Linked DNA regions of Candidatus Vesicomyosocius sp. SY067_SCS001. The protein of the gene in region 2 interacts with the protein of the main gene of each other region in a pairwise test. Links are inferred from orthologs where the notes say so. Each region holds a gene or a part of one and is shown on either strand. Other genes may lie near its edges.

Region 1 (6,301 bases), 300 kb from region 2 along the record:
CATTTGGGTAATTTGTACTTAGCAGAAAATGCTGGTATTGAGAACTTTATTCTTTTTGATGGTGGTATTTATACAAAATTATTTTGGTATGGTCAAATTATTTTGGGTGGTATTGTTCCCATGGTATTGATTTATCATCCTTTTACTAAAGGAGATCGTTCAATGTTAGGTTTGTCTTCTGTGTTAATTATTATTGGTGGGTTTGTCCAATTATACGTTATTATCATTGGGGGTCAGGCTTATCCAATGGAGTTATTTCCAGGCAAGGAGATTTTAGAGGGTTATGGTGATATTGCTCAATATTTAGTTTCATTACCAGAAATTTTTCTTGGTATTGGTGGTATTGCTTTAGCAATCATTATAGTTACATTTTTAGTTAAATTTTTAGCATTCTTACCGGAGAGTTTGGAAGATGATTTGACTGATTCATATCATAAAGGATAGTTTTATATTAAAATTAAGTAGATATTAATGTCTTTATCGTTTTATTTATCTGCTGCTCATAAATCATCAGGAAAAACTGTTATTAGTTTAGGATTATGTGCTGCATTTAAACAACAATCTTTAAATGTCCAGACTTTTAAAAAAGGGCCTGATTATATTGACCCTATTTGGCTTTCTAAAGCCAGTGGAAACCCTTGTTATAATTTAGATTTTTATAACATGACTGATGATGAAATAATCCAGTTGTATCAAAACCAAAGTTCAAATAGTGATATTGATATTATTGAAGGAAATAAAGGTTTGTTTGATGGTATGAGTGTTACTGGTGGTGATGCTAACGCCGATCTTGCTAAATTATTAATGACTCCTGTGATATTAGTGATTGACAGTACAGGTATTACCCGTGGTGTTGCACCACTGCTTAGTGGTTATCAAGTATTTGATAAAGAGATAAATATTGCTGGTGTTATCTTAAATAAAGTAGCTAGTGAGCGTCATGAATCAAAATTGATACAGGCTATTAATTATTACACTGATATTCATGTGTTAGGCTGTATACGTCGTTCTAAAGCATTAATAATTGATGAGCGTCATTTAGGATTAATGCCTGCTAACGAAACATCACAATCGCAAATTTTTATCAAAAAAGTTGCTAATATTATTACTGATCAAGTTGATCTTAATATATTATTGGACTTTAATTGCGTTAAGTCCAATAATAAAATTATTAACACATATACAAATGTCAATACAATTAAGGAAAAAATCATTATTGCTATTGCTAAAGATGCTGTGTTTAATTTTTATTATCAGGATGATTTGGATAAATTTGAGTCATTAGGCGTTAGTATAAAATACTTTGATACACTTAAAGATAATAATTTGCCAATATGTGATGGGTTGTTTATCGGTGGTGGTTTTCCAGAAATGCAACTTGAGGCGTTAAATGCTAATCAATCCTTATTAGAAGATATTAAAACTAAAATAGAACACAATTTACCAACGTATGTAGAGTGTGGTGGTTTAATGTATTTAACCAATAGCATTACTAATAATAAAGAAACTTATTCAATGATTGGTATAATTGATGCAGATAGTTATATGATGTCTAAGCCTATTGGTAGAGGTTATGTTGAGTTAGAACCAACCGATGAGCATTGTTGGTCTGGAGTATCTAAGCATATTTATGCACATGAATTTCACTACTCAAAGCTTAAAAATATTAATTCCAATACACGCTATGCTTTTAATGTTTTGCGTGGTGTAGGTGTGAGTAATAAGTTTGATGGTATTATGAAGTATAATCTTTTGGCTTCATACACACATTTGCATAATGTAGCGAGTAATGAATGGGTTATACAATTTGTGGATTTTATAAATAAGGTTAAAGAACAGGAGCTATGATTATAATTACAAAAAAGGCGTCGGATGAAATCATTTTATCAACTCATAATCCAGAAAATAAAGGACTTTTGATTCGCTTTTTTGTCGATAAAACTGATGATGGTTTTCAATATTTTATGGGTTTTGATGATCGTAATGACAGCGATATCCACCTTAAATCTAATGGTATTGAGTATATTTTTGCTTATGATCAAAAAGTATTACTTGAAGGTATGGTGGTGGATTTTGACCAGATAGATAAAAATAGCGATTATCATTTTGTATTTATGAACCCAAACGATCCAAATTATGAACCACCAGAAAAGGAATGTGCACCTGATAAGTTAAATAACAAGTAGCTTATAAGATTTATTTGTAATAATTTAAAATACCTATAATAATAAATTGCGTTAGCAATATTAATCTTGTTCTTTTGAATTTTAAGTTATTATTCATCTTAAAGATGAATAATAAATGTAGTTATAGCTAACATAGAGGAAGTTTATGGCATAATTAAAATAATAGAATCTTTTTTTTTGTTTTTATGTAAAGGGTTGTTTTTATTCAGTTTATCTTAAAATTCTAATTTCTGTTTATGGATATCATGATTTTTTTAGGGTAATTCTATAAAATTTTAGTCATCTTTAATATCAATTGTAGTTTTAGTTTATTCAGGTACTGGTTTAATAAACAATGTGTTTCTATTGTTTGTAACAAAGATAAATAAATTTTATTGGAAAAAGTTTCTATCAGTTGATGCATGCAAGTAGTTGATTACCAACTTGTGTATGAGTTGTTATTTGTAGTTCATGCTTATCTAAATCATCAGTTATTTTAATTATCATATCTGTTGGCGCAATTATACCTTTGCCTAATTCTGCCCATTCAATCAACTGAATATGCCCAGGTGCTAAATATTCTCGAATACCAATATATTCTAACTCTTGTGCATCGCCTAATCGATAACAATCAAAGTGGTGAATATTGATTTTATCATTGATATAGCTTTCTACAAGAGAATAGGTAGGGCTTTTAACTTGATCAAATCCATAGAACTGGATAAAACCTCTAGCAAATGTAGTCTTTCCAACTCCTAAATCACCTTCTAAATAAATAACAATGCAACTATCAACTAACTGAGTACACTGAGCTAATTGATGTGCAATATGATAAGTATCAGACTCATTGTTAAGAGTTAATTTCATAATAATTGATACATATAAAGACTAAATATACCAACAAGAAAAAACCCTCCAAAACGATTAATAATATGTTTTTTGCTAAACTTGTAAGAAATAACAAACAATAAAATAGTCAATAATAACATGAGTGGATAGTCTCTATTTATAACTTCAATTGGTACATCTGATGGATGGATTAATCCTGGTATAGCTAATACAGCAATAGTGTTAAATATGTTAGAGCCGATTATATTGCCAACCACCATTGTATATTGTTTTTTCAAAACGCTTGAGATTGATACCGCTAGTTCTGGTAAGCTAGTTCCTAGAGCTATAATGCTAAGCCCAATAATAAGATCTGAAATACCAAATATTTTAGCTACTTCTACACCACCCCAGGCTATAAGTTCTGCGCTAGAGACCAAAATCGTTAAGCTTATAATTAGAATTATCTGAGTTTTTTTAATTTGATTCTTATTGATATTATGTTTAAATTCATCAAAATTATGATGTGTTTTATTTTTTGCTTGTTTAAAGATATAAGCAAAAAATAAAACTAATAAAGATGATAAAATCAAACCATCTTTAAAATCAAGGCGATAATCATATAACAAAAATCCTGCACAAAGTGTAGTAATCATTAAAAATAACCATTCTTTTTTTAAGATATCCCATTGTATGTTAATTGGGGAAATAATTGCGCTAATACCTAATATTAGGGAAATATTAAAAATATTAGAACCAACTGCATTGCCAATACTAAGTCCTGTATTACCTTTTATAGCGGCAAGTGCTGATATTAATATTTCAGGTATACTAGTGCCAAATCCTAATATGATTATCCCAATAATAAAGGGTGATATTTTAAAAATATTAGCAATTTTTACCCCATTTTCAGTAAATTTATCCGCACTCCAAATTAAAAGTGTAAATCCTGATAACAAGGCAATAATTGGTAGTAGAATATCTGGCATTTTTTAATAAATAGATCTTTGTATAAAACTTTTATTTTATTATAAAGACATATAAAACCAAATGAATAAAACAGAATTATTAATTGGTCGTAGTGACTTAGATTTGCTTGACGATTTTTATCCTGATGATTTACCTAATGAATGGCGGTTTGATTATTATTCAACCTTATTCAAAGCATTATCTTTAAAAATTGATACTAAGGAGGATCTTGAACAGATATTTATAGAATTGAAAGAGTCAGATGAGGTGTTCGAATTAGTTGTATATATTGAACAGACACAGTTATTAGAGATACCTTTGCTTATATTGCTACTGCAACCAATCCATCAATATCGATCTCAATTTAATTTATTTTGTGAACTGGATGAACAACCAAGTAATGAAGTAATGAAAATATTAAGTGATTATAAATTATGTTTTCAGTCTGATAAAAAACTTAAGTTTGATTTAAATACCAAGCTAATAACAAATAAATATTTTTATTTTACTCAATTTCCTATTCTTTATACTTCTAATATTTTGGATGAAAAACAAATTAGAAATTTTTTACAAGATGTATCGTTAGTTAATACTAAAATTGTACTTATTTGTAAGTATGCAGAAAGTGAAACATTGAATAAAATACGAATTATTGCTGAAATATTAGGGTTTTAGTCAGTGAATGTAATGTTGACTAGACCAGCTTTACAAGTAGAAGAACTACAAAATATGGTGGTTAAAAGCGGTAATAATCCACTTTTTTTCCCAACTTTAAAGCTTCACCCTATCGATATTAGATCAGAAAAAAATCATTATGATGTGATTATTTTTATTAGTGCTAATGCTGTTGAATATGGATTAAAGATTCTGAAGAAGATTAGTTATCAGCAGGTTTTAGCAGTGGGTAGTGCTACTGCTAAAAAGTTGAGTGAAAATAATATTATTATTAATGATTTTCCTAAAAATAAGGCTTCTAGCGAAGCTCTGTTAGAACTTGATAGTGTAACCCAGTTGAATGGTAAAACAATTTTAATTTTTAGGGGTAGGGGTGGTAGAGAGACCTTAAAGCAAGGTTTGATTAAGCAAGGAAATCAAGTTGAATATGTTGAGGTATATGAACGTGTTTGCTGTGATATTAGTCACTTACATTGTCAATCTCTTGATAAATTCTTGTTAAGTAGAGAAGGTGTTATTAGTATTACCAGTATAGATAATATGAAATCTCTAATAAAAATAGTTAATCAAATTAATCATGTTGATAAATTGAAAAACTATTTATTGGTCGTTTTGAGTGAAAGGATCAAAATTTATGTCAATTCAATTGAGTTTGATAAAGTATTAGTTACTCCAAATACCAGTAATAATGGTATTATTTCAGTATTAATGAATCTTAATACACTTGACAAACCAGTAAAATGTAGTTAATTTATCAGCTATCTTTAATGGTTTTTTGGAGAGAAAGTGTGATTAAATTAAGCGTTTCACAAGCAGCACGTAAACTTGGCGTAAGTCGTGCTCATATTCAAACACAAATTAATTTGGGTAAGTTACAAACTCACGAGGGCTATGTAACAACGGATAGTATTAGGTTAGCTTACCCTAAGATAAGTTTACATTCAGAACAAGATAAATACATGCAAAAAATGCAACAAATAAAGTCTGATGCTATGTTTAAAGCTGGCGTAGATGATTTTACTAAACAAGAAAATGAAGAAAAATTAATCAATATTGTTACTGCACTTAAATCTAAACTATATAAAGAAAAGCTAAGAAATGAACACTATGCAATGGTGCTTGAAGAATTGTATAGTCGTTTAAATATATTTGAGAAATGTTGTCATACTCAAGATAAAGTGTCTTTGCATAAACTTCAATATTGGATTAAGACACAATCTAATTTAAATTGAGAATATATTAATTTATATTATGTTTTTTGCTAATTTAAGAGATGGTTCAACGAGATTCATTGAATAAAAATGGAAGCTATTTACACCTTGGTTCTTGAGTGTTTGGCATAAATTAGCAACAACATCAAATCCAAAATCATTAAGTGATTCTAGATCATTTTCATAAAATTTAAGTCGTTCTAAAATCCATTTTGGAATTTGTGCGCCACACATACTAGAAAAATTAAGCAATTTAGTATAATTGGTAATAGGCATAATTCCTGGTGTGATTGGAATGTTTATCCCTAGTTTTTGCACGTCATCTTGGAATCTAAAATAGGCATCAGCATTATAGAAGTATTGTGTAATTGCTCCATTTGCACCTGCTTTAACTTTGTTAACAAAGTGTGTTAAATCACTTTCTATATTTTTTGCTTGTGGATGCATTTCAGG
Region 2 (6,289 bases):
TATTTATTTGAGTTCAATTCTAAATACAATCCAACTGCTTTTCCCTCGCCAAGGACTTGGGAGTTTGTACATAGAGTCCTGAAAAAATTTGGTACTGATTTGTCTTTATTTAAGCAAGCTGCTATCGCTTGCGTTGGAAAAATTGCAGGAGTTGAAATTACCACATTTATTAAACACATATCTGATTTTCCTAATCTTAATGCTATTATTAATGGCGAAAGTGTTACAATTCCAAAAGAACTTGATTTGCAATATGTAATTTGTACAGCACTAGTAACCAAAGCAACTAGTCTTAAAGGTAGTAATAATGCTAAAAAAGCATGGGGTAATATTCTTAATTTTGCTAAAAATTTTCCTCAAAATGAGTTAGGTGTTATGCTAGTATTAGATATGCAACGAGCCATTGGTAAAGATATTTTTACTATCCCTGAATTTACTGATTGGGCAAATAAAATTTCTAATGTTATGTTTGACTAATATTTGATAATTTAATTTGTAAAGATAGTGATATTTAGTGTGCATTACAAGAATCAGTTATTAATGAAGATATTATGATTAATATTAATAAGCTTGATTTACAAGTAGTTAAAGCAAAATTAACTAAAGCGCGAACACAACTTATTCTTGACCAACCTTTTCTAGGTAATTTAGTGCTGAGATTGCCACTTAAAGCTGCTGGATCTTGGTGTAAAACTAGTGCAACCGATGCTAAAAGTTTTTACTACAATCCAAATTTTATTAACCAGCTTGATCATCATCAAACCAAGTTTGTTCTTATTCATGAAGTCCTACATTGTGCACTAATGCATTTTTCTCGTCGTGGTAATCGGCTTAAATATAAATGGGATTTAGCTTGTGATTTTGCCATTAACCCGCTTTTGGTAAAAGAAGGGTTTCATCCCCCACCTGGACTGTCTATTTTCCATAAATATCAAGGTATGATTGCAGAAGAAATTTACCCAATGATTGATGATAGTACTGATACTAAACCTATGGATCAACATTTATATGATGATAGTTCAAAGAATGATGAATTCTGTAAGGATAATCTACAAGATAATAGTAACGATAATTCAAATTCTTTTTACTTGGCAAATAAGCCTAGACCTTTAACATCTGTTGAAATTCAACAATTAAGTGGTAAGTGGCAGAAAAATCTTGCTTCAAGCGCACAACTTACACAACAAGCAGGAAAATTAAATAGTGAATTTATTAAATTATTTAATTTTTTCCTGCAACCTCAGTTTTCTTGGCAATCTTTACTATCACAATATATGTTTAGTTTTGTATGTGATGATTTTTCCTATGCTTAGACCATCACGTCGTAATGGCAACGCTATATTGCCGTCACTTAGATCTAGCCAAATTGATATTACTGTTGCTATTGATACTTCTGGTTCAATTTCTCAAAATGAGATTGACGAGTTTATAATAGAAATTAATGCCATTAAAAGTAATATGCGCGCCACAATTACATTAATTGCTTGCGATGAAAAAGTTAGTAAAGAACTGATATGGCGTTTTGAAGTTTGGGATGAGTTAATATTTCCAGTATCATTAGGTGGCGGTAAAGGTACTAATTTTAATCCTGTATTTAATCATGTTAACACGCAAGAAATCGCTTCTAGCGTGTTAATTTACTTTACTGATGCTAAAGGGAAAATTCCCAAAATATGAACTAAATTATCCAGTAATGTGGCTTATTAAAGGAAATAAAAATGTGCCATGGGGACATCGTATTCAATTAAATTAATAATATAAAAAATATTCCACAATCTGGGTTTGAAGGCACATTATTAAACATAACAAATGAAGGGGTAAGGGGATAAATATCATTTTGATAAGGTAAAATTACTGCATAATAGTGAGAAATTATGATCAAACTAGATGAATAATACTGACTAAATTATTTAGTCAGTATTATTCAAGATTTGTTTCTGTGTAATTATCAAGTTACTATTTATCTTTAAATACTACTACTAAGTGGTCATTTAGAACAAGTTAAATAACATTATTAATTTATTTAACTATCGATTAAAGTTACATTGTAAATTTATATTTAACAGCTTCTAAGATTAAATACATAATTCGTTTTAATTTGCTAATTTATCCCAGTCATTACTCTGATAATAGTCATTTAGTAGAAATTGCATTATATCCTATTAACTATTTTAACGACAGTAAGGTAAAATTAACAATTTCATTGTTAATGAAATATAAGTGCAATATTTGCATATCTAAAACTATAGAAAACGTTGTCTGTTTATCTCAAAAAGTGTTATCCCTGTAGCAACAGAAACGTTTAAACTTTCTACTTTCCCTTGCATAGGAATTTTAGCCAGTTGGTCGCAAGATTGTTTGGTTAATTTTTTAAGGCCAAAACCTTCAGATCCCATAATAATAGCATTTGGTGTAGTTAAATCTATTTGATAAATTAGGGTATTGGCAGAACTGTCTAAACCAATTACCCAAATATTTTGTTGTTGTAATGCTTTAATAGTACGCGATAGATTGGTTACTTGAAAAATTTTGATCTGATTAAGCGCGCCTGTAGAAGTTTTGTGTACTAATGCGCTGATGGACGCTGAACCATCTTTATTAATTACTACGCAATCAACCCCAGCTGCATGAGCACTACGCAAACAAGCGCCTAAATTCCTAGGGTCTTGAATAGAGTCTAGTATTAATATTAAACTAGTATTATCTAATTTAGACACGTAAGTAATTAGTTCATTTTGGTTAGGTAGGATAGGTAACAATATTTCAGCTGCAATACCTTGATGAGTTTGATGATTACTTAATTTATCTAGTTGTACTTTAGTACACTGTTGAATGTTAATACCAAAATTATTAATCTCAAAGATGAGAGCATTTAAACGCTTATCACATCGTGAATTTAGTATGAAAATCTTAATTAAATATTTAGGGTTAAATTTTAACTGAGCCTGAATAGCGTGAAATCCAGCAATGATGATTGATTTTGACATTTATAACTTATTGTAAAAGATCTTAATATAAGCTTCTTTCCTTATTTTTTTAACCCAATTATAGAAGTAAGTATCTTCTTTTTGGCGTATTAATTTATCTTTAAGCTCAACTAGATAGTTGTTAACACTGCGTTTATCAATAATTTTAATAATCCTCCAAACTTGTCCTATTCTAAATGGCTGTGATATTTCACCTATTAAAAGGCCTTTTAAACTCTGTTGAATAGCTTTTGGTAATTTTGATAAATTAAGCCAATTAGATTCACCGTTATTCTTATAAAAATTATCTTGCGAATAATTTTTTTTTAAAATAGAAAATGAATCACCTTTATTAATTCTCTCACTTAAATCAATCAAACGATCTTTAATCAAATGATCTGAATCTACTTGGTCAATAGAGTTAATGGTGATTTGCGCTATTCTTATTTGTTTCTCTAGCTTATTTAAATGATTAGGGATTTTAGATATTTGCTTACTTATTTCAACATCAGTAAGTTCAATATTAAGATTTTTAATAATAAAATGTTTAAGCCCTTCTAATGATAAGTTCTGTTTCACATGGTTAATAACCTTATCAAATTGAGGCAAAGATTGCAATTGCATTAAGCTCAAATCGTTATTTAAAGCAATATTATCTAACATACTATTAATCACATTTTCTTTTGGGACAATACTTAGTTGTTTAATTTTTTGTAATTGCAAGATTAAATCTATTTGTTGATTAACTAAAGCCAACTTTTGCGCTTTAGTATAGTTTGGTTTGATATCAATACTAATTTGATTAAAAGTGATCAAATCATCATTAACAATAGCAATAATACTATTAGGTATAGCAAATATATTAAATGAAAATAAACAAACTAATAATAAAGTTTTGTTCATTTTAAAAATTATTAAGATTGACTGAATAATTAGGTATATCTTCCTCTAAACGTTTATATAAATTTGAGGAAGTGGTGGCTAATCCTTTTAGTACTAGCTCAAATTTAGTCACATAATCATAATTATTTTCATTTAGATACTCTTTAAAGTACGCTAAACGTACCGCCCAACAACAAGATTCATAAGCAATACCCATGGTTTCTTTATTAATAGTTGAGTTACTAATAGATCCATTAATACCAGCAAACACATGTGTTTGCTGTGTTAATGGATAAGCGCTATATAATTCAACTGAATTATTGCCATTATCATCATAATGCGCCAAAGTTAAAAACTTTCTAGAATTTATAATAAAACTAATTGAACTATTACGCTTACTTATTTTATTAGTTATTGAATTATATTGTAGTGAATTATTAAAAGAAAAATCGCGCATCGTTAAATTAGCCGACATGGCAACATTAGAATATTTTTTTTGGCTAACCAAAGTGCCATTTTTACTCATACTCATGTTATCAAATTGATATGCTTGGGCTATTTTTAAACTTAAATAGGTGCTACCTGTTTCTTTATTAATAAAGTCTGACTCAAGCCCAAAAATAAGATCATTAGCGCTGGCAATCCTATCGATACCTGTAAATTTTTGTCCGGAAAACAAACTTTCATATAAATTATTTTTATAATCTGAATCAAAATTAGGCAATGTACTTTGGTCTTTTTTAGGTGTGTAATTGTATCCTAATCTTGGGATTAAAGTTTGGATTAAATGTGTATCAAATAAGAACGCTTTTCTTTCTAAGAAAAATTTAGAATTAAAGCCAAAACTAACAATATTTCGTTCTTGATGAACAGCATTATCCATTGTATAATTAGTTGTTGATAGTTTTAAACTTGGGGTAATTAAATAGTTTTTAGTTTTTAATGAGCGACTAAATTTTGTTTGCGCGTAAGTGCGAATCCCGGTTCTATTAGTTGTAGTATTTGAGTTTTTATGCGTAAATTTTGTACCAATTAATAAGAAATCAATATTATGTCCATCTAAACCTTTATATTCTTTATTAATAGATAACTCTGGTACACGCGTGTACGAAGCATTTCCATTGTTAATAAGTTGTTCTGATTCAACAAAAAAAGACATAGTTAAATTTTTTTTTTGGTTTTTGTAGGATAAATTAACATAAGATCGTAATTTTGAATCCGAAGTATTACTATGAGCAATTTCTTTAAAGTAATTCGGATCTGATACTCGATTAGTGATAATACTAAAATCAGTTTTAGTATTAAGTGATAAGTCTAATTTTGAATTTAATAGCCAACGTTTACTACTAGCAATTTTATCTTTATTTAATAAATAATGTCCCTCAATCTCAGAACGTCCATTACCTAAATAATTATTGTTAGTGATAAGTTGACGATATTTACCTTCAATTAAACTACCGCGACTTGATAATTGGTTCAAAATTAAAAAAAAGTCACGATCAGGAGCAATATTAAAATAATAAGGAATTTTAACCTGGTATTTACTACCACCGCTAATACCTAATTCATTATAACTACCAAATATTGGTGCTAAAAATCCAGAACTACGGCCTTCTAACGCCCATTCTTGATAAGGAGAATAAAAAATAGTTATCCCTAAAAATTCAATCGTAACATTTTTTGCTATACCTTTATTAGTCGTTGAATTCAATATGATTTTATCAGCCTTCATTTGCCAATCAGAATTACCTAGTGGACATAAACTGTAGCTACCTGAGTTGAATATTTGTTCAGTGCCATCATGAGTTACAAATTGTGCACGGCCATTTATTTTTAAGTCTGGATAGTAAAATTTTACTTGATTTAGAGTTGTATGAATCATTGCACCTTCTTTTTTAATCATAGCTTTATCACCAGTTAGCATAAGTTCGTTGTTTTGAAATTTAACATAGCCAGAAGCTTTTGATATTTTACTAAGTTTATTAATACTGATTTCATCAGCGCCTAGAAAATAAGTACTTGAATTTAATGAAACATTGCCTTTTAAAAAAAAACTATCATCTTTATAAATTTCACTATAATTTGCTTTAATATTAAGATCTTTAGTTTCAGTTGAGAGTATTTGTTTTGGGAAAAGTAATACATTATTTTTACAGTTTAATATTAAACTTTCAGCACTAATACTACTAGATAAAAAAGCAAGTGATAAACAAAGAGATAATTGTTTTTGCATGATGATTGTATATTCTCTCAAATGTCGTTATTTTAACATCATATTATCATAATAATAGATTGCCCTATTAGTTACATAAGCTTGCTTTAGTTTAGGTAAAATAACTCCAGATTTTAACTATATATCTGGACACATAAATTAAAATGGCTTGGAATGACAACAACAATAAAAATCCTTGGAATGGCAATAATCAAACTCCACCGGAATT

What was found. Proteins that work in one complex are often made in the same cells at the same time.
Region 1: the proteins of rlmB (region 2) and tsaE interact in binary tests that used the Escherichia coli proteins (3 or more experiments, as listed by UniProt). The link is inferred for Candidatus Vesicomyosocius sp. SY067_SCS001 from one-to-one orthologs.

What each region holds. Positions count from the first base shown.
Region 1 is NZ_CP054877.1:819,072-825,372, reverse strand. What follows is about bases 1,305-4,271. They hold tsaE (tRNA (adenosine(37)-N6)-threonylcarbamoyltransferase complex ATPase subunit type 1 TsaE), read right to left. Parts: upstream 3,033-4,271; coding sequence 2,577-3,032; downstream 1,305-2,576. Other genes in these bases: HUW60_RS03945 (hypothetical protein), read left to right, coding at 4,044-4,271; HUW60_RS03950 (calcium/sodium antiporter), read right to left, coding at 3,029-3,982; HUW60_RS03960 (HesB/IscA family protein), read left to right, coding at 1,845-2,186; HUW60_RS03965 (cobyrinic acid a,c-diamide synthase CobB), read left to right, coding at 1,305-1,848. In the rest of the region: nrfD (NrfD/PsrC family molybdoenzyme membrane anchor subunit), read left to right, coding at 1-444; more of HUW60_RS03965, read left to right, coding at 472-1,304; more of HUW60_RS03945, read left to right, coding at 4,272-4,637; HUW60_RS03940 (uroporphyrinogen-III synthase), read left to right, coding at 4,650-5,387; HUW60_RS03935 (hypothetical protein), read left to right, coding at 5,426-5,869; metF (methylenetetrahydrofolate reductase [NAD(P)H]), read right to left, coding at 5,882-6,301. UniProt on the Escherichia coli protein: Required for the formation of a threonylcarbamoyl group on adenosine at position 37 (t(6)A37) in tRNAs that read codons beginning with adenine.
Region 2 is NZ_CP054877.1:516,871-523,159, reverse strand. The notes cover bases 1,116-4,070. They hold rlmB (23S rRNA (guanosine(2251)-2'-O)-methyltransferase RlmB), read right to left. Parts: upstream 2,988-4,070; coding sequence 2,244-2,987; downstream 1,116-2,243. Other genes in these bases: HUW60_RS02465 (LPS-assembly protein LptD), read right to left, coding at 3,871-4,070; HUW60_RS02470 (peptidylprolyl isomerase), read right to left, coding at 2,988-3,869; HUW60_RS05055 (VWA-like domain-containing protein), read left to right, coding at 1,306-1,677; HUW60_RS05060 (vWA domain-containing protein), read left to right, coding at 1,116-1,313. Outside these bases: more of HUW60_RS05060, read left to right, coding at 552-1,115; more of HUW60_RS02465, read right to left, coding at 4,071-6,081; FtsH protease activity modulator HflK, read left to right, coding at 6,225-6,289. UniProt on the Escherichia coli protein: Specifically methylates the ribose of guanosine 2251 in 23S rRNA.